4 regions of the Variovorax sp. GW823-FHT02B07 genome follow, and region 4 is predicted to be linked to each of the others. Evidence: predicted binding sites of a transcription regulator. Region 4 holds the regulator's gene; each other region holds the start of a gene.
The links. The regulator sigma-54, encoded in region 4, starts transcription at its own class of promoters, with help from an activator protein. The targets are predictions, from matches to a motif close to TGGCANGNAANCTGCTTT.

Region 1 (4,516 bases), on a different contig from region 4:
GATGAGGCCGAAGTGCGCCAGGAAGTCGAGCGAGATGGCGGTGGCCAGCTCGGAGGCCGAGCGCAGGAAATGCTGGCCGCACTCGGCCACCAGCGCCACGCCCTTGCCGTCGGCCCGGCCATGCTGGCCGTGCTGGATCAGCGGCGTGCCCGAGCCCAGGCCGTCGGGCATCACCAGGTGCACCGACGGGCGGCCGATGGCCATGGCGGCCTCGGCGTTGCGGTCGAAGGCCGGGTACACCCAGAACGGGATCACGGGCTGGCTCGTGGAATGGATGTCGAGGATGTGGTCGGCCGCGCTCACCACCGGGCGCAGCTCGCGGGCGCGGCGCAGCTCGGGGCTGTCCTCGCTGCCGTCGAGCCATTCGGGCGACCACACGCGGTTGAGGTTGTGCACCAGCTGGCGGCTGTCGAAAGGCAGCGCCTCGTTGAAGGACTCGTAGGCCGCCACATTGGCAAAGCTGACGGTGAGCGTGCCGATCTTCGGGCGCACGCCGGTGTCGAGCAGGTGCGTGGCGGCGGTCATGCCGCAGATCTCGTTGCCGTGCGTCAGCGCGTTGATCAGCACGTGCGGGCCGGGCTTGCCGGACTCGAAGCGGTGCACGTAGTCGATGCCGACGTTGCCCTCGCGGTAGGCGGACAGGTCGCGGGGGAGGACTTCGAGGGCGGGGGGCAATTGGGTCATGGGGTGGTGAACAGGTGGGATCGGGGGCCGCCGGCAAGTTTGCTACAGCTGGCAAATTCGTGCCGTGCGCCGCAAATCCCCCGATGCGGCTCATGTCCTGAGCCGCAACGCCCTCACCAGTTCACTTCCCGCTCCGGCGTCGCCGAAATGTGGTGGATCGACAGATCCGCCCCGTCGTACTCCTCTTCCTGCGACAGCCGCAACCCCATGGTCGCCTTGAGCACGCCGTACACCACCGCGCCACCGATCAGCGCCCAGACCACACCGAGCAAGGTGCCGATGAGCTGCGCCCACAGGTTCACGCCGCCGATGCCGCCGAGCGCCTGCGTGCCGAAGATGCCGGCCGCGATGCCGCCCCAGGTGCCGCACAGGCCGTGCAGCGGCCACACGCCGAGCACGTCGTCGATCTTCCATTTGTTCTGGGTGCGGGTGAACATGAAGACGAAGATGGCGCCGGCCACGCCGCCCGCCACGAGCGCGCCCAGCGGGTGCATGAGGTCGGAGCCGGCGCACACGGCCACGAGGCCGGCGAGCGGGCCGTTGTAGACGAAGCCGGGGTCGTTCTTGCCCATGGCCAGCGCCACCAGCGTGCCGCCGACCATCGCCATCAGCGAGTTGACGGCGACCAGGCCCGAGATCTTGTCGATGCTCTGTGCGCTCATCACGTTGAAGCCGAACCAGCCCACGCACAGCACCCACGCGCCCAGCGCCAGGAACGGGATGTTCGACGGCGGGTGTGCGCTGAGCGAGCCGTCGCCGCGGTAGCGGTTGCGGCGAGCGCCCAGCAGCAGCACGGCCGGCAGCGCGAGCCAGCCGCCCACGGCGTGCACGACGACCGAGCCGGCGAAGTCATGGAACTCGTGGCCGGTGACCGAGGCGATCCAGCCCTGGATGCCGAAGGCCTTGTTCCAGGCGATGCCCTCGTACAGCGGGTAGACGAAACCGACGATCACCGCGGTGGCGATCAGCTGCGGCCAGAACTTGGCGCGCTCGGCGATGCCGCCCGAGATGATGGCGGGGATGGCCGCCGCGAAGGTCAGCAGGAAGAAGAACTTCACCAGCTCGTAGCCGCTTCTTGCCGACAGTTCGGTGGCGCTGACGAAGAAATGCGTGCCGTAGGCCACGCCGTAGCCCACCAGGAAGTACACGATGGTCGACACCGAGAAGTCGACCAGGATCTTGACCAGCGCATTGACCTGGTTCTTCTTGCGCACGGTGCCCAGTTCCAGGAAGGCAAAGCCGGCATGCATGGCCAGGACCATGATGGCGCCGAGAAGGATGAACAGCGCATCTGCGCCCTGTTTGAGTGCGTCCATGAGAGCTTCTTGCAGGTTTTTGGTTTGATTTGGTGCGTCGCACCCGAACGGATCGGGGCGCCGGCGCAGGAAAGCAAAAATGGTGCCCGAAGGCTCTTTGATGGTGCGAAACGACCCAAGAGTGGGCTGATTTCGCGGGGCACGCACCGGATCGGAACGCGCCGCCGAAGCGTTGCTCGGCCCGCTCAGCCTGCGCCGCCGCGCAGCGCGTCGCGATACCGCCGGCTGCAGGGCACGCTCGTGCCGTCGTGCATGTGCAGCCGGGCGTCGCCGCCGTCCAGCGGCTCGATCTCCTTGATGCGGCCCAGGTTCACGGCGTGGCTGCGGTGCACGCGCACGAAGGTGGCAGGGTCGAGCTGGGTCAGGAAGTCTGTGAGCGTGGCGCGCAGCAGGTAGTCGTGGCCGTTGACGTGCAGGCCGACGTAGTTGCCCTCGGCCTGCAGCCAGTCGATGTCGGTGGCGGCGATGAGGAATTCGCGGCGCAGCTTGCGCACGAGGAAGCGTTCGGGGCGGGCCGGCGGTGGGGCTGCCGGCGGGGGCACGTCCTGCACGGAGGGTTCGAAACCCTCCGGTTCCGCCAGCGCCTCGGGCACCGGCGCCACGCCCTCTTCCGGCAGATCGAGCACGCGCGCCTCGCCCTGCAGCCGCAGCATGAAGAGCCGGTAGGCCCACACGCCGAAGACCATCGTGGCGTAGACGCGCACGTCCTTCAGGTACTCGTAGCCCCATCGCCCCATGGCGCCGGCGAAATCGTAGGGCTCGCCGGCCACCGCGTACACCGCGGCACGCAGCCCGAACATCGCCGCGACGTGCGCCAGGCTCAGGAGCACGCTGGCCACCAGATGCCCGGCGAGAAAACGCACCCAGTGGTCGCGCGCCAGCGGCGACAGCCGGCGCTCCACGGCCACCAGCACCGGCACCAGCGCCAGCAGCGCGATGTGGCTCGACACCTCCCAGGTAATGACCTCCCAGTTCGCGCGCGGCACGGCGCGGCTGCGGGCGTCGATGAGCGCGACCACGGTGCTGATCGCGGCGTGCACCGTCATCAGCACGATCCAGAAGCCGACCTCGACGTACCGCCGGATCGGTTCGTAGCGCTCGTACAGGTTCTTGTGCGGCTCGCTCATGCGGGGATTCTCGCGAACCGGGGGCCGGATTTCGTCCCTGGGGGCCACCGTTCGTCACAAATCCGGAGCGATCCGTCCCGGCGATGGCCCCGGGGACGGGCGCGGGGGCCACGATGGCCGCCGTTTCTTCGTTCCAGGAGCCCGCCATGCCCTCCGATTCCGTTTCGGCCCTCGCGCCGCAGCGCCGCCACGACATCGACGCCCTGCGCGCCCTCGCCTTCCTGCTCGTCATCCTCTACCACGTGGGCATGTACTACGTGGCCGACTGGCCCTGGCACCTGAAGAGCCCGCACGCGTCCGAGTGGCTGCCGTGGCCGATGCGGGTGCTGAACCTGTGGCGCATGGACCTGGTCTTCCTGATCTCGGGCGTGTCGCTCGGTTTCCTGAGCCGGGGCCAGGGCACCTGGGGCCTGCTGCGCAGCCGGGGCCTGCGGCTGATGCTGCCGCTGGCCTTCGGCATGGCGGTGGTCGTGCCCTACCAGGCCTATGCCGAGGGCGTGGCGCGCGGGCTGGTGGCGCCGGGCTTCGGCACCTTCCTGCTGCGCTACCTGTCGATGGACGCGCCGTGGCCCAAGGGCGCGTTCGCGGGGGCGGAGTTCGGCATCACCTGGAACCACCTCTGGTACCTGCCCTACCTGTTCGTCTACACGGCACTGGTCGCGCTGACGCTGCCGCTGTGGCGCTCGGCGGCCGGCCAGTGGGTGCGGCAGCGCTTCAACGGATTGCGCGGCTGGCAGCTGCTGGTGCTGCCGGCGCTGCCGCTGCTGGCGTGGACGGTGCTGCTGGCGCGGCACTTCCCGGCCACGCACAACCTGGTGTGGGACTTCCACCTGCACAGCATCTACTTCACCGTCTTCCTCTACGGCTACTGGATGGGCGTGGACACGGGCATCTGGTGCGAACTCGAACGGCTGCGCCGCGTGTCGCTGCTGCTGGCGGTGGTGGCGATCGGCGCGTTCATCGCGCTGCGCGTCGGGGCCGTCGTTGCACCCAAGGGGCTGCTGATGGACGTGCTGCGCACGGCCTACCTGTGGCTCGCGGTCGCCACGATCCTGGGCCATGGCCATCGCCACCTGAACCGCCCCTGGCCGTGGCTGCGCTGGGCCAACGAATCGGTCTACCCCTGGTACATGCTGCACCAGACGCTGATCGTCGCGGGGGTGGCGCTGCTGGTGCCGCTGGCGCTGGGCCCGGTGTGGGAGCCCGTGGCGCTGGTCGCCGTGACCATCGTCGGCTGCTGGCTATTGACCGACGGGCTGATCCGCCGCATCGGCTGGTTGCGCCCGCTGTTCGGACTGAAGCGCAAGCCCGAGCCGGTGATGGTTATGCCGCCTGCTTCGGCTTCGGCGTCGTCGACGCCTCGTCCACCGGCACCAGGATGGCGTTCGC
Region 2 (4,516 bases), on a different contig from region 4:
TTCGCCACGCCCGTGATGTGGCCGCCCGTGCCCACGCCGGTGATGAGCACGTCGATGCCCTCGGGAAAGTCAGCCGCGATCTCTTCGGCCGTGGTGCGCACGTGCACGTCGACGTTGGCGGGGTTGTTGAACTGCTGCGGCATCCACGCGCCCGGCGTGCCGGCCACGATTTCCTCGGCGCGGGCGATGGAGCCCTTCATGCCGTTGGCGCGCGGCGTGAGGTCGAAGGTGGCGCCGTAGGCCAGCATGAGGCGACGGCGCTCCACCGACATGCTGTCGGGCATCACCAGGATCAGCTTGTAGCCCTTGACGGCCGCGACCATCGCCAGGCCGATGCCGGTGTTGCCCGAGGTGGGCTCGACGATGGTGCCGCCGGGCTTGAGCGCGCCGCTCTTCTCGGCGTCTTCCACCATCGACAGCGCGATGCGGTCCTTGATCGAGCCGCCGGGGTTGGCGCGCTCCGACTTGATCCAGACCTGCTGCTTCGCATGGCCGAACAGGCGGTTGATGCGGATGTGCGGCGTGTTGCCGATGGTCTGGAGGATGTTCTGGGCCTTCATGGAATCTCCTTGGGTGCGAGGGTCGGATGGTCAGCGCGCATTGTGGCGCCCCCCGGGCCGGGTTGCATCCGGCCCGCGACCGTTTCAGCACGAGGGGATGGCAGGCCGTTGCGGTTCAGGCCTCCAGGGCTTCCAGCGGCCCGAAGAACTCGTAGCGAAGCTGCTGCTTCGGCACGCCGAGCGCCAGCCCGTTCGCATACACCGCCTGCATGAAGGGCTTCGGCCCGAGAAAGTACAGGTCGACGTCGCGGTCTTCCGGCAGCAGCCCGGCCAGCAGCTCGCGGGTGACGAAGCCGGTCGCGTGCGGCGTGTCGGTGTCGCGCGGCGCGTCGTAGACATACAGCGGCTTCACGTTCGCATGCCGCTGCGCGAGCGCGTCGACGCGGGCGCGGAACGCATGCGCGCCGCCGTGCCGCGCCGCGTGGACGAAGTGCACCGGCCGGCCCGTGTGCGCCACCGATTCGAGCATGCTCATCGCGGGCGTGATGCCCACGCCGCCCGTCACCAGCACGAGGGGACGCGCCTGCTCGCCCGCGGGCTGCAGCACGAAGTCGCCGCACGGCGCCTGCACCTGCAGCCGCGTGCCGACCGCGGCGGCCGCGTGCAGCCAGTTCGAGGCGCGGCCGCCTTCTTCCTTCTTCACGCTGATGCGGTACCACGGCTTGCCCGGCGCGTCGGACAGCGAGTAGTTGCGGCGCACCGGCTGGCCGTCGATCTCCAGCACCAGCGTGAGGTACTGCCCCGGCGAGAACGCCAGCAGCGCGCCGCCGTCCACGGGCTCCAGGTAGAACGAGGTGATGACCTCGCTCTCGTCCTCGCGCCGGGCCACGCGGAATTCGCGCGTGCCGCGCCATCCGCCGGGTTGCGCCGCGTTGGCGCTGTAGACGGCTTCTTCCGCGGCGATGAGCAGGCCCGCCAGCGATTCGTAGGCCTCGCCCCACGCGGCGATCACCTCGTCGGTCGCGGCATCGCCGAGCACCTCCTTCACGGCGCGCAGCAGGTAGTGGCCGACGATCGGATAGTGCTCCGGCAGCACGCCCAGCGCGGCGTGCTTCTGGATGATGCGGGGCAGGGCGCCGGCGATCGCTTCGAGCCGGTCGATGTGCGCGCCGTACGCGATGACCGCCCCCGCCAGCGCACGCGCCTGCGTGCCGGCGGCCTGGTGCGCCTCGTTGAAGAAGGCCTTCACCTGCGGATGGCCCTCGAACATGATCTTGTAGAAGTGGCTGGTGATGGCCTCGCCGTGGGCCTGGAGCGCGGGCACGGTGGACTTGACGATGGCGATGGTTTGCGGGTGCATGGTCTTGCGGTCCTTCGGTTGGAGATGCCTGTGTCATCTCACGATCCGTGCCAGCCGGAAGGCCTCTGCAAGTGCTTGACGCCATTGGGGATTTATCGGGCGTGGTCAAATTCGCAACAACTTCTGCGTTGTACTTATGACCACATTGCGTGTCGATTCGACCACCGAGGCCTCACCACCTGAGCCCGAGCCCGAAGCCGAGTCCGCCCGCTACCGGTCGCTGCTCGCCGCCGCGCGCGGACTGGTCCGCTGCGATGCCGCCGCGCTGCTGCAGCTCGACGTCGACGTGCTGAAGCCCGTCGCGGTCGACGGCCTGAGCGATGAAACCCTCGGACGCCAGTTTCCCGTCGCCGCTCATCCGCGCTTCGCGCGCCTGCTCGACAGCGAACGGGGCCTGCGCTTCGCGCACGACAGCAACCTGCCTGACCCGTACGACGGCCTCGTTGCCGGCCAGCCGGGCATCCTGCCGGTGCACGACTGCATGGGCGCGCCGCTGCGCCTGCGCGGCGCCGTCTGGGGCCTGCTCACGCTGGACGCCCTGGAGCCGCACGCCTTCGATGCCGTGGGCCCGGCGCAGATGGAGGCACTGATCGCCCTCGTTGAAACCGGCATCGAGGCCGCCCACACGATCCGCGAGATGCAGGCGCGCGCGGTGCGCGAACAGGCCGTCGCGCAGGCGTTGCGCGCAGGGCGTGGCGCGCCGCGCGAGCTGCTGGGCAGCAGCCCGGCGATGAAGCAGCTGTGCCACGAGATCGACACCGTCGCCGTGTCCGACCTCACGGTGCTGCTGCTCGGCGAAACCGGCGTCGGCAAGGACCTGGTCGCGCAGCGCCTGCACGCGCGCTCGCGTCGCAGCGAGCAGCCGCTCGTGCAGGTCAACTGCGCGGCGCTGCCCGAGTCGCTGGCCGACAGCGAACTCTTCGGCCACAAGCGCGGCGCGTTCACCGGCGCCGTGCAGGACCGCGACGGCAAGTTCGAGATCGCCGATGGCGGCACGCTCTTTCTCGACGAGGTCGGAGAGCTGCCGCTGAGCGTGCAGGCCAAGCTGCTGCGCGTGCTGCAAAGCGGCGAGGTGCAGCGACCCGGCAGCGACCGCATGCGCAAGGTCGATGTGCGCGTGATCGCGGCCACCAACCGCGACCTGCCCGCCGCGATCGCGCAGGGGCGCTTTCGCGCCGACCTGTACCACCGGCTGTCGGTCTATCCGCTCGTCGTCGCGCCGCTGCGCGAACGGGGGCGCGACGTGCTCGTGCTCGCCGGCAGCTTTCTCGAGGAGAACCAGCACCGGCTGGGCGCGCGCAACCTGCGGCTCTCGCCGGCGTCGAAGGCCGCCATGCTGACGCACGGCTGGCCGGGCAACGTGCGCGAGCTCGAGCATGTGATCAGCCGCGCCTCGCTGCGGGCGTTCAGGGAACAGCCGCGCGGTTCGCGCTGGACGGCCATCGAACCGCATCACCTGGCGCTGGACAGCGCTGCCGTGGGGAGCGCCGTGGCAGCGCCCGTGCAGGCGCCGGCGAACGAACACGCGGGGCCTGCCATCGCGGGCGGCACGCTGCGCGAGGCGACCGAGGCCTTCCAGCGGGCCTGGCTCTTGGAACTGCTCGCCCGCCACGGCGGCCGCGTGGCCAGCGCCGCGCGCGAGGCCGGCATCGACCGCAGCAACTTCCACCGGACGTTGCGCAAGCTGGGCCTGGTGCAGGCCGGCGACAGCGAAACGCTCGGTTGAAGGTCGGCGCGCGACACCGCTTGAAGGGTCATTGATGGGGCGGGCGATAATCGAGAGGTGAAGCACGCCAGACCGCCGCTGGTGCAAGCCCGAAAGGGACGATGCTCTGCCCTCGGGCAACAGCATCGGGTCGAAAGATCGCACTGGAGGAACGTCCGGACTGCACAGGACAGCGCAGGAGTTAACGACTCTCCACCGTGAGGTGAGGATCAGAGCAACAGAGACGAGCCGATTCAGTTCGGGTGAAACGGGCAATCTCTGCGCGCAGCAACACCAAGTAGGCCAGTATTGAGGTGGTTCCGCTGAGCTGGCGGGTAGGTGGCATCGAGCCGTTTGGCGACAAACGGCCCAGAGTAATGGCGGTCACGCCGGGGTCTTCGCAAGAGGGCCCCGGTGCACAGAATCCGGCTTATCGGCGAGCTTCACACTTTTCTTTCCCTTCCCCCTTTTCCCTGGGCCGCGTGCTGACGTCGTGCGCGGCCGCGTGCAAGACTCGGTAGAAACCCGTACAATTGTTAGCAAGCTAACTAATTGATAACGCCGTGGCCGATACCGAACCCATCTCCCCGTTGCGCGAACACGCACTGATGCGGCTCGGCACCTCGCTGTCGGTGCTCCAGCGCGGCTACCGCGCGGCGGCCGACAAGGCAGTGGCGCACGTGGGCCTGTCGCAGACGCTGGCCTGGCCAGTGGTGGTGCTCGGGCGCATGGAAGACGGCGTTCGGCAGGGCACGGTGGCCGAGGCGCTGGGCATCGAAGGGCCGTCGCTGGTGCGCTCGCTCGACCAGCTGGTCGAGGCCGGCTTCGTCGAGCGCCGCGAAGACCCGGCCGACCGCCGCGCCAAGACGCTGCACCTCACGCCCGCCGGCCGCGCCGTCTGCGAGCCCATCGAGGCGGCGCTGCGCCAGATGCGAGCCGCGCTGTTCGAAG
Region 3 (4,516 bases), on a different contig from region 4:
CCACGAACTGGCGCGCCCGGGCTCGGTGGACGGCATCGTGGCGCTGGCGCCCTACCTCGGGCGCCGCGTGCTCGGTGCGGAAATCAAGAAGGCCGGCGGCCTGCGCGCCTGGCAGGCGCCCACCGGGCCGCAGCCCGACGAGGAACCCGACCGCAAGCTCTGGCCCTTCTTCCAGCAGTACCTGGCGCCGAAGCCTTCCCAGGACCTGCCGCCGCTGTACCTGGGTTTCGGCCTGGCCGACCGCTTCGCCAGCAACCACAAGCTGCTGGCCGACGCCCTGCCCCCGGGGCGCGTGTTCACGACCGAAGGCGGCCATGACTGGCCCGAGTGGCGCCAGCTGTGGCGCAACGTGCTCGACGTGCTGCCGCTGCCCTCGCTGGGGCGTGCACGGCAGCAGCCGGCTACACGGTTTCCGGCAGCGGCGTCTCGGGCGTCATCAGCGATGCCATCGGCCATCGCGGCTTGACGTCGAAGGCGTAGCGCTCGCTGGCCTGCGACAGGCCTGACTGCAGCCGCATCGCGGCGGCCATGGCGATCATGGCGCCGTTGTCCGTGCACAGGTGCAGCTCGGGGTAGTGCACGCGCACCTTGCGCTTGGCGCAGGCCGCGTTCAGCTGCTCGCGCAGGTTCTTGTTGGCCCCCACGCCGCCGGCGACCACCAGCCGCTTCAGGCCGGTCTGGTCCAGCGCCGCGAGCGACTTCTTCAACAGCACCTCGACGATGGCCGCCTGCGTGGAGGCGGCGAGGTCGGCCTTGCGCGCCTCGAGCTGGTCGCCGAGCTTCTTGGCCTGCGTGAGCACAGCCGTCTTCAGGCCTGCGAACGAAAAGTCGAGGTCGCCGCTGTGCAGCAGCGGGCGCGGCAGCTTGAAGGCTGCGGCGTCGCCGCCTTCGGCCAGCTTCGCGAGCCAGGGGCCGCCGGGGTACGGCAGGCCCATGAGCTTGGCGCTCTTGTCGAAGGCCTCGCCAGCCGCGTCGTCGATGGTCTCGCCGAGCAGTTCGTAGCGGCCCACGCCGTCGACCCGCATCAGCTGCGTGTGGCCGCCCGACACCAGCAGCGCCACGAACGGGAATTCGGGCGGGTCGGCGCTCAGGAACGGCGACAACAGATGCCCTTCCAGGTGATGCACACCCAGCACCGGCTTGCCCAGCGCCACACCCAGTGCGCAGGCCACGCCCGCGCCCACGAGCAGCGCGCCGGCCAGACCCGGGCCGCGCGTGTAGGCCACCACGTCGATCTCGGCCAGCGAACGCCCGGCCTCGGCCATCACGGCTTCGGTGAGCGGCAGCACGCGGCGGATGTGGTCGCGGCTGGCCAGCTCGGGCACCACGCCGCCGTAGGCCTGGTGCATGGCGATCTGGCTGTGCAGCGCGTGCGAACGCAGCAGCGGCAGCGCGTCGCCGTGCGACTCGACCAGCGCCACGCCGGTCTCGTCGCAGGATGATTCGATTCCCAACAAGAGCATGGCGCCGAGTGTAGGGGCCGCCCGCCGGCGGCGCCCGCGAAGGGGCAAGCAAGGCACGGAAGTTGCACGAGCGGAAGGCGCCCCTTCCGCGCCCCCACGAATGACTTCCGGCCTGAGCTTCCTGATCGCCGCGCGCCGATGCGAGATCGACGCGCTGGACCAGCTCGCGCGCACCAGCGAGCTGGTCGGCGCCATCGGCCGGCTCGTGCATGCGCTGCAGCGCGAGCGCGGCATGTCGAACGTGTTCCTGGCCTCGCACGGCGGGCGCTTTGCCGACCAGCGCGGCCCGCAGATCGCCGAATGCCTGGCGCTCGAGCAGCAGGTGCGCGCCGGCTTCGACCGGCTCGAGGCCGAGCACCACCGCGCGGTGGGCGCCGGCCACGGCGCGCGCCTGTTCAGCCGCATCGCCTGGGTGCTGCCCGGCCTGGACGCCCTGCCCGCGCTGCGCCGGCGCATCGACGCGCTCGAACTCCAGCCGGCGCAGGCCGTGGCCGCCTTCGCCAAGCTGGTGGCCGGCCTGCTGGCGGTGGTGTTCGAGGCGGCCGACGGCGCCACCGACCCCGAGATCTCGCGCCTGCTGGTGGCGATGTTCAACTTCATGCAGGGCAAGGAGTTCGCCGGCCAGGAGCGTGCCTTCGGCGCCGCCGCGCTCGCGCTGGGCCGGGGCGACGACGCGCAGCGCCAGCAGTGGCGCCACCTCATCGAGTCGCAGGAGCGCTGCTTCCAAGTGTTCATCGACTTCTCGGGCGACGCGGTGCGCACGCTCTGGCACGACAGCCAATCGGACGCCGTGCTGGCCGAGCTCGAGCGCCTGCGCCGCAAGGGCGCCACCTCGGTGCCGGCCGACGCACTGCTGAGCCAGGCCTGGTTCGACTGCTGCACGCGGCGCATCGACGCCATGCAGACGGTCGAGAACCGCCTCTCGGCCGACCTGCGCGCGCTGTGCGACCACAAGACCGCCCAGGCGCGCAGCGAGCTGGCGGCCTACCGGCAGCTGCTCGGCACGCTGGCCCCGCAGGCCGGCGGCGCGCTCTTCTTCGACGATGCCCAGCAGGCGCAGGACGCCACGCCGGCGCAGCTCGGGCGCCACCTCGAGCGCTCGGTGCTCGACATGGTCCAGGAACAGTCGCAGCGCCTGCAGGCCATGAGCGACGAACTCGACACCGTGCGCGCCTCGCTCAACGAACGCAAGATCGTCGAGCGCGCCAAGGGCCTGCTGATGGCGCACCGGCGCCTGAGCGAGGCCGAGGCGCACAAGATGCTGCGCCAGACCGCCATGAACCAGAAGCGCCGCCTCGTCGACGTGGCCGAGTCGATGCTGGCCATGGCCGACTACCTGCCGCTCGAGCCTGCACCGCGGCGCTGACCCGGGCCGCTTGGATTGGTGCAGCGCACAACAACTGTGCGTCGCCCGGGTTAGCGAGCCAGCAGGAACTTTCTCCTGCACCGGCGCGCCCTGCCAGCTATCTTTTCCATAGCTCCCAACGGTGGGTTCGAACTGGCACGTCGCTTGCATAGTCCTTGGCACGGGACCGCAAGGTCTCAAAGGCAGGTTGCACCCAACGGCGGGTGCGGCCCACCGAACCGGACAAAGGCGTCCCCATCCCGCAAGGGCTCGTTCACGAGCAGCCCCTGCGCGGTGCGGACGCCTTTTCGTTTTTGTCTTTCACTTCTGGAGCCCCGCCATGTCCGATCTGCTGCTGAAAACCAAACTGAGCCGGCGCCGCGTGCTGCAGGCCGCCGCCCTCGGCGCCGTGGGCATCGACCCCGCGCTGCGTGCCGCCGTCTGGGCCCAGGGCTCGGACAAGCCCGAGAAGGAAGAAGTGAAGATCGGCTTCATCCCGCTGACCGATTGCGCCAGCGTGGTGATGGCTTCGGTGCTGGGCATCGACAAGAAGTACGGCGTGAAGATCGTGCCGAGCAAGGAAGCCAGCTGGGCCGGCGTGCGCGACAAGCTCGTGAACGGCGACCTCGACATGGCGCACGTGCTCTACGGCCTCGTGTACGGCATGCACCTGGGCGTGAGCGGCCCGAAGAAGGACATGGCCGTGCTCATGACCCTGAACAACAACGGCCAGGCCATCACGCTGTCGAAGAAGCTGGCCGACAAGGGCGCGGTCGATGCGGCTTCGCTCGCCAAGCTCATCGCCAGGGAAAAGGGCGAATACACCTTCGCCCACACCTTCCCCACCGGCACGCACGCCATGTGGCTCTACTACTGGCTCGCCTCGGCCGGCATCGACCCGTTCAAGGACGTGAAGAACATCACCGTGCCGCCCCCGCAGATGGTGGCCAACATGCGCGTGGGCAACATGGACGGCTACTGCGTGGGCGAGCCCTGGGGCCAGCGCGCGATCATGGACGGTATCGGCTTCACCGGCATCACGACGCAGGACATCTGGAAGGACCACCCCGAGAAGGTGCTGGGCTGCACCGCGGAGTTCACGAAGAAGTACCCGAACACCGCGCGCGCCGTCACGGCCGCGATCCTCGAGGCCGGCAAGTGGATCGACACCGGCCTGCAGAACAAGAACAAGATGGCCGAAACCATTGCTGACAAGAGCTACGTCAACACCAGCGTGGACGCCATCAACCAGCGCATCCTGGGCCGCTACACCAACGGCCTGGGCAAGAGCTGGGACGACCCCAACCACATGAAGTTCTACAACGGCGGCGCCGTGAACTTCCCGTACCTGTCGGACGGCATGTGGTTCCTCACGCAGCACAAGCGCTGGGGCCTGCTGAAGGAACACCCCGACTACCTGAAGGTGGCCACCGAGATCAACCGCATCGACATCTACAAGCAGGCCGCCGCCGCCACGCAGACGCCCGTGCCCAAGGACGTGCTGCGCACCAGCAAGCTCTTCGACGGCACGGTCTGGGACGGCAAGGACCCGAAGAAGTACGCCGAGTCTTTCAAGCTCCATGTCTGAGGAGAAACGCACCATGGTCAGCGCTGTCTTCCATTCCCCGCTCGACGCCGTGGCCTCGCAGGTCGCCGCGCCCGTCGTGTCCAGGCCCCTGGCACCCGCCCCCGCTGTGGCCGTTGCGGC
Region 4 (4,516 bases):
GCCTCGGTCGCGCCGTCCACGGGGAACTCCCGGCGGCGCGCCGGCTCTGTACTGCGGTACCCACAGGAGAACCTTTTCCATGAAACGTCGTGACTTTTCGCTGGCCGCCACTTCGATCGGGCTGCTTTCGCTGGCTGCCGTTCCGGCACATGCCCAGCGCGCCCCCAAGGCCGGCACCGATTTCCTCGTGCTCGACAAGCGCGTGCCCGTCGATGCACCCGCCGGCAAGGTCGAGGTGGTCGAGTTCTTCTCGTACAACTGCCCGCATTGCAACGACTTCGAGCCCTCGCTCGAAGCCTGGGTCAAGGCAGCCCCGAAGGAAGTGGCCTTCCGCCGCATTCCGGTGCCCTTCGTGGGCAACGACGTCGAGGCCAAGCAGCGCCTGTACTTCACGCTCGAAGCGATGGGCAAGCTCGACGAGTACCACCCGAAGGTGTTCGCCGCGATCCACGCGCAGCGCCAGAACCTGAACGGCGACGCCAACATCCAGGCCTGGGCCGAGCGTGCCGGCCTCGACGGCGCCAAGTTCAAGGAAACCTTTGCGTCCTTCGGCGTGGCCAGCAAGGCCCGCCGCGCGGCGCAGCAGACCGAGGCCTACAAGGTCGCCGGCGTGCCGGCCCTGGCCGTGGCGGGCCGCTGGTATGTCGACGGCGAAACCGCCGGCAGCATGTCCAAGGTGCTGCAGGTCGCGACCTTCCTCATCGGCGAAGCCAAGAAGGGCTGACCGACCCGACGACCTGCTTTCTTGGTCGAATGCAAGGCCCGCTTTGGCGGGCTTTTTCATTGGCGGCGGTGGGCAATTGCCATCCCACGCATACAATGTTTCAGAGCAAGTTTCGTGCCTTTATGACATTGCCCTCCATCCCCACATTCCCCACCCTTCGTCGCCTCGGCCGCCTGGCTTTCGGTGCGCTGTTGCTGGCCGGTGCCGCCTCGAGCGCCCTGGCCGAGACCGCCGACCGCACCAAGCCGATGAACATCGAGTCCGACTCGATGCGCTACGACGACCTGAAACAGACCAGCGTGTTCACCGGCAACGTGCTGGTCACGAAGGGCACGATCATCATCCGCGGCGCGCGGCTGGACGTGCGCCAGGACGCCGAGGGCTACCAGTACGGCGTGGTCACGGCGGCGCCCGGCAAGCTGGCCTATTACAAGCAGAAGCGCAACGCCGGCGACGAGTGGATCGAGGGCGAGTCGGAAGTCATCGAGTACGACAGCCGCGCCGACAACGTCAAGTTCATCCGCCGTGCCGTCATGCGCCGGCTGATCGGCGCCACGGCCAACGACGAGAGCAGCGGCGCGCTGATCGTCTACGACCAGAGCAACGACACCTACACCGTCAACGGCTCCCTCGTGCCGCCGAACGCCGGCGTCTCGGCGGGCGGTGGCGGTCGCGTGAAGGCCATCCTCACGCCGAAGGCCGCCGCGGCCCCGGCGGCGGGCGGTTCCGCACCGGCAGCCGGCGGCAAGAAGCCTGTGGCCCCGGCACCCACCCCCGCGCCCGGCGCCGGGCTGCGCCCGAGCACCACGCTGGGCGGCACCGAAGGGGAAGGGCGCAAGTGATCGAAACCGCAGGAACCCAGACCGCCGACGGCATTCCGGGCAGCCGCCTCGTGGCGCGCGGCCTCAAGAAGAGCTACGGCAGCCGCACGGTCGTCAAAGACGTCTCGCTCGACGTGCAAAAGGGCGAGGTCGTCGGACTGCTCGGCCCCAACGGCGCGGGCAAGACCACCTCGTTCTACATGATCGTCGGGCTGGTGCGCGCCGACGCCGGCGAGATCACCATCGACGGCGAGCCCATCGCCCACATGCCCATTCACCGCCGCGCGCGCATGGGCCTGAGCTACCTGCCGCAGGAAGCCTCGATCTTCCGCAAGCTCACGGTCGAGGAAAACGTGCGCGCCGTGCTCGAGCTGCAGCGCGAGCCCGACGCCAACGGCCGCATGATGCCGCTGACCAAGCAGCACACCGAAGAGCGCCTGGCCGATCTGCTGGCCGACCTGCGCGTGGACCACCTGCGCGACTCGCCCGCGCTCGCGCTGTCGGGCGGCGAGCGCCGCCGCGTTGAAATTGCACGCGCGCTGGCCACCCAGCCGCGCTTCATCCTGCTGGATGAGCCCTTCGCCGGCATCGACCCGATCGCCGTGATCGAGATCCAGCGGATCATCAGTTTCCTGAAAGAGCGCGGCATCGGCGTGCTCATCACTGACCACAACGTGCGTGAAACGCTGGGCATCTGCGATCACGCGTTCATCATCAGCGACGGGCACGTGCTGGCACAAGGCACACCCTCGGAGATCGTCGACAACGCCGAGGTACGCAGGGTGTACCTGGGCGAGCACTTCCGCATGTAAGGGAGGGTCGGGTCTCCATGAAGCAAGGGCTGTCCCTTCGCGTCTCGCAGCATCTGGCGCTGACGCCACAGCTGCAGCAGTCCATTCGCCTGCTCCAGCTCTCCACGCTCGAACTGAGCCAGGAGGTCGAGCAGATGCTGGACGAGAACCCGTTCCTCGAACGCACCGCGGAAGAAGCGGCGCGCGAGGAGTTCGGGCTGGACACGGCCGACGCGCCGGTGCCGCGCGACGACGCGGGCGAGGGTGAGGCCGAGTTCACGCCGTCCGCCGCCAGCACGTCCTCCACCTCCAGCGACACCACCACCTCGACCCCCGACACCGACGGCCCCGCCGCCGAGATCGCCGAGCGCGAGCCCGACTGGGAAGGCGACGGCACCGTCGACATGGCGCCCGACGACAGCGAGTGGGGCAGCGACGCACCCGCGCGCCAGAACAACCTGGGCGACGACGAGCGTGCCGACGCCACCGAACTCGCGCGCAGCCAGGAGTCGCTGCAGTCCTTCCTGCACCGCCAGGCGCTGAGCCTGCGGCTCAATGAGAACGACTGCGCCGCGCTGCGCTTCCTGATCGAATCGCTCAACGACGACGGCTACCTCGAAGACTCGCTGCCCGCGCTGGCCTCGGGCCTGGCGGGCGACGACAACGACCAGTTCGACGACCTTGTGCACCACTTCCAGGTGGCGCTGGGCCTGCTGCAGAGCCTGGAGCCGGTGGGCGTCGGCGCGCGCGATCTCGGCGAATGCCTGAGCATCCAGCTGAAGGCGCTCGCCAGCGAAGACGAGACCGAGGCCGAAGCGCTCATCCGCAAGACCGCCATCGCGATCTGCAAACAGCCCATGGAGCTGCTCGCGCGGCGCGACTTCAAGCGCCTGGCCACGCTCACGCGCACCAACGAAGACCTGGTGCGCTCGGCGCTGCAGGTCATTGCGCGCCTCGAACCCAAGCCGGGCCGCCGCTTCGTCGACGTCGAGCGCAACATCGTCATCCCCGACGTGATCGTCACCAAGACCGGGCGCGGCACGAACGTGAAGTTCCGCGTCATGCTCAACCCCGAAGTCATGCCGCGCCTGCGCGTGCACGACATCTACGCCGGCGCGCTCAAGTCGCACAAGGGCGAGGGCAGCCAGGCGCTGTCGCAGCGGCTGCAGGAGGCGCGCTGGTTCATCAAGAACATCCAGCAGCGCTTCGACACCATCCTGCGCGTGAGCAACGCCATCGTCGAGCGCCAGAAGAGCTACTTCGTGCACGGCGAGCTGGCCATGCGCCCGCTGGTGCTGCGCGAGATCGCCGACGAGTTGGGCCTGCACGAGTCGACCATCTCGCGCGTGACCACCGCCAAGTACATGGCCACGCCGTTCGGCACCGTCGAGCTCAAGTACTTCTTCGGCTCGGCGCTGGGCACCGAGACCGGCGGCAACGCGTCGAGCACCGCGGTGCGCGCGCTGATCAAGCAGTTCGTGAGTTCCGAGAGCATCAAGAAGCCGCTGTCCGACAGCCAGATCTCCGAGATGCTGAAAGAGCAGGGCATCGAGTGCGCGCGCCGCACCGTCGCCAAGTACCGCGAGGCGCTGCGCATCGCGCCCGCCAACCTGCGCAAGGCCCTGTAGAAAGCCCACGATGACCCGTCGCCTGCTGTCACGCTGGGGGCATTGGGTCTTCGCCCTCGTGGCGGCATCACTGTTCGCCGGCTGCGCCACCTTGCCCGACGAGGCACCGCGCCCGCCCACCAAGGCCATCGCCGTCTCGGCCGACACCGCGCTCGGCAAGATCGCGCTGGCCTCGCAGCCCGACCCCGACCTCAGCGGCTTTCGCCTCATGCCCGGCGGCGACTTCGCCTTCGACACGCGGCTGCAGCTGGCGCGCCGCGCGCAGCGCACGCTCGACGTGCAGTACTACCAGATCGAGAACGACGAGACCGGCCGCTACCTGCTGCGCACCCTGCGCGATGCGGCCCAGCGCGGCGTGCGGGTGCGCTTGTTGATGGACGACCTCTACACCTCCGGCGAAGACGAGCTGCTGCTCGGCCTGGCCGCCACGCCGAACGTGGAGCTGCGCCTGTTCAACCCGTTCCCGGCCGGGCGCGGCAGCCTGCTCAAGCGCTTCACCGCGTCGCTGTTCGACTTCAGCCGCGTCAACCGCCGCATGCACAACAAGCTCTT

Region 1: the regulator sigma-54 is predicted to act here: its motif matches at 2,071-2,088, upstream of AC1RGU_RS13445 (ammonium transporter).
Region 2: the regulator sigma-54 is predicted to act here: its motif matches at 1,896-1,913, upstream of hmpA (NO-inducible flavohemoprotein).
Region 3: the regulator sigma-54 is predicted to act here: its motif matches at 1,515-1,532, upstream of AC1RGU_RS14095 (nitrate regulatory protein).

The regions. Positions count from the first base shown of each region.
Region 1 covers NZ_JBXAJX010000002.1:465,682-470,197, reverse strand. Annotated here, with positions in the region: gene AC1RGU_RS13450 (M14 family metallopeptidase) at 1-684, opposite strand, end outside; gene AC1RGU_RS13445 (ammonium transporter) at 798-2,000, opposite strand; gene AC1RGU_RS13440 (LytTR family DNA-binding domain-containing protein) at 2,186-3,127, opposite strand; gene AC1RGU_RS13435 (acyltransferase family protein) at 3,274-4,516, shown strand, end outside; gene AC1RGU_RS13430 (PaaI family thioesterase) at 4,451-4,516, opposite strand, start outside.
Region 2 covers NZ_JBXAJX010000004.1:138,380-142,895, forward strand. Annotated here, with positions in the region: gene cysK (cysteine synthase A) at 1-560, opposite strand, end outside; gene hmpA (NO-inducible flavohemoprotein) at 676-1,860, opposite strand; gene norR (nitric oxide reductase transcriptional regulator NorR) at 1,997-3,586, shown strand; RNA gene rnpB (RNase P RNA component class A) at 3,646-4,014, shown strand; gene AC1RGU_RS21500 (MarR family winged helix-turn-helix transcriptional regulator) at 4,174-4,516, shown strand, end outside.
Region 3 covers NZ_JBXAJX010000002.1:626,019-630,534, reverse strand. Annotated here, with positions in the region: gene AC1RGU_RS14105 (alpha/beta hydrolase) at 1-466, shown strand, start outside; gene tsaD (tRNA (adenosine(37)-N6)-threonylcarbamoyltransferase complex transferase subunit TsaD) at 402-1,463, opposite strand; gene AC1RGU_RS14095 (nitrate regulatory protein) at 1,564-2,829, shown strand; gene AC1RGU_RS14090 (CmpA/NrtA family ABC transporter substrate-binding protein) at 3,149-4,396, shown strand; gene ntrB (nitrate ABC transporter permease) at 4,410-4,516, shown strand, end outside.
Region 4 covers NZ_JBXAJX010000006.1:168,695-173,210, forward strand. Annotated here, with positions in the region: gene AC1RGU_RS25850 (thiol:disulfide interchange protein DsbA/DsbL) at 80-724, shown strand; gene lptA (lipopolysaccharide transport periplasmic protein LptA) at 847-1,566, shown strand; gene lptB (LPS export ABC transporter ATP-binding protein) at 1,563-2,357, shown strand; gene rpoN (RNA polymerase factor sigma-54) at 2,375-3,964, shown strand; gene AC1RGU_RS25870 (phospholipase D family protein) at 3,975-4,516, shown strand, end outside.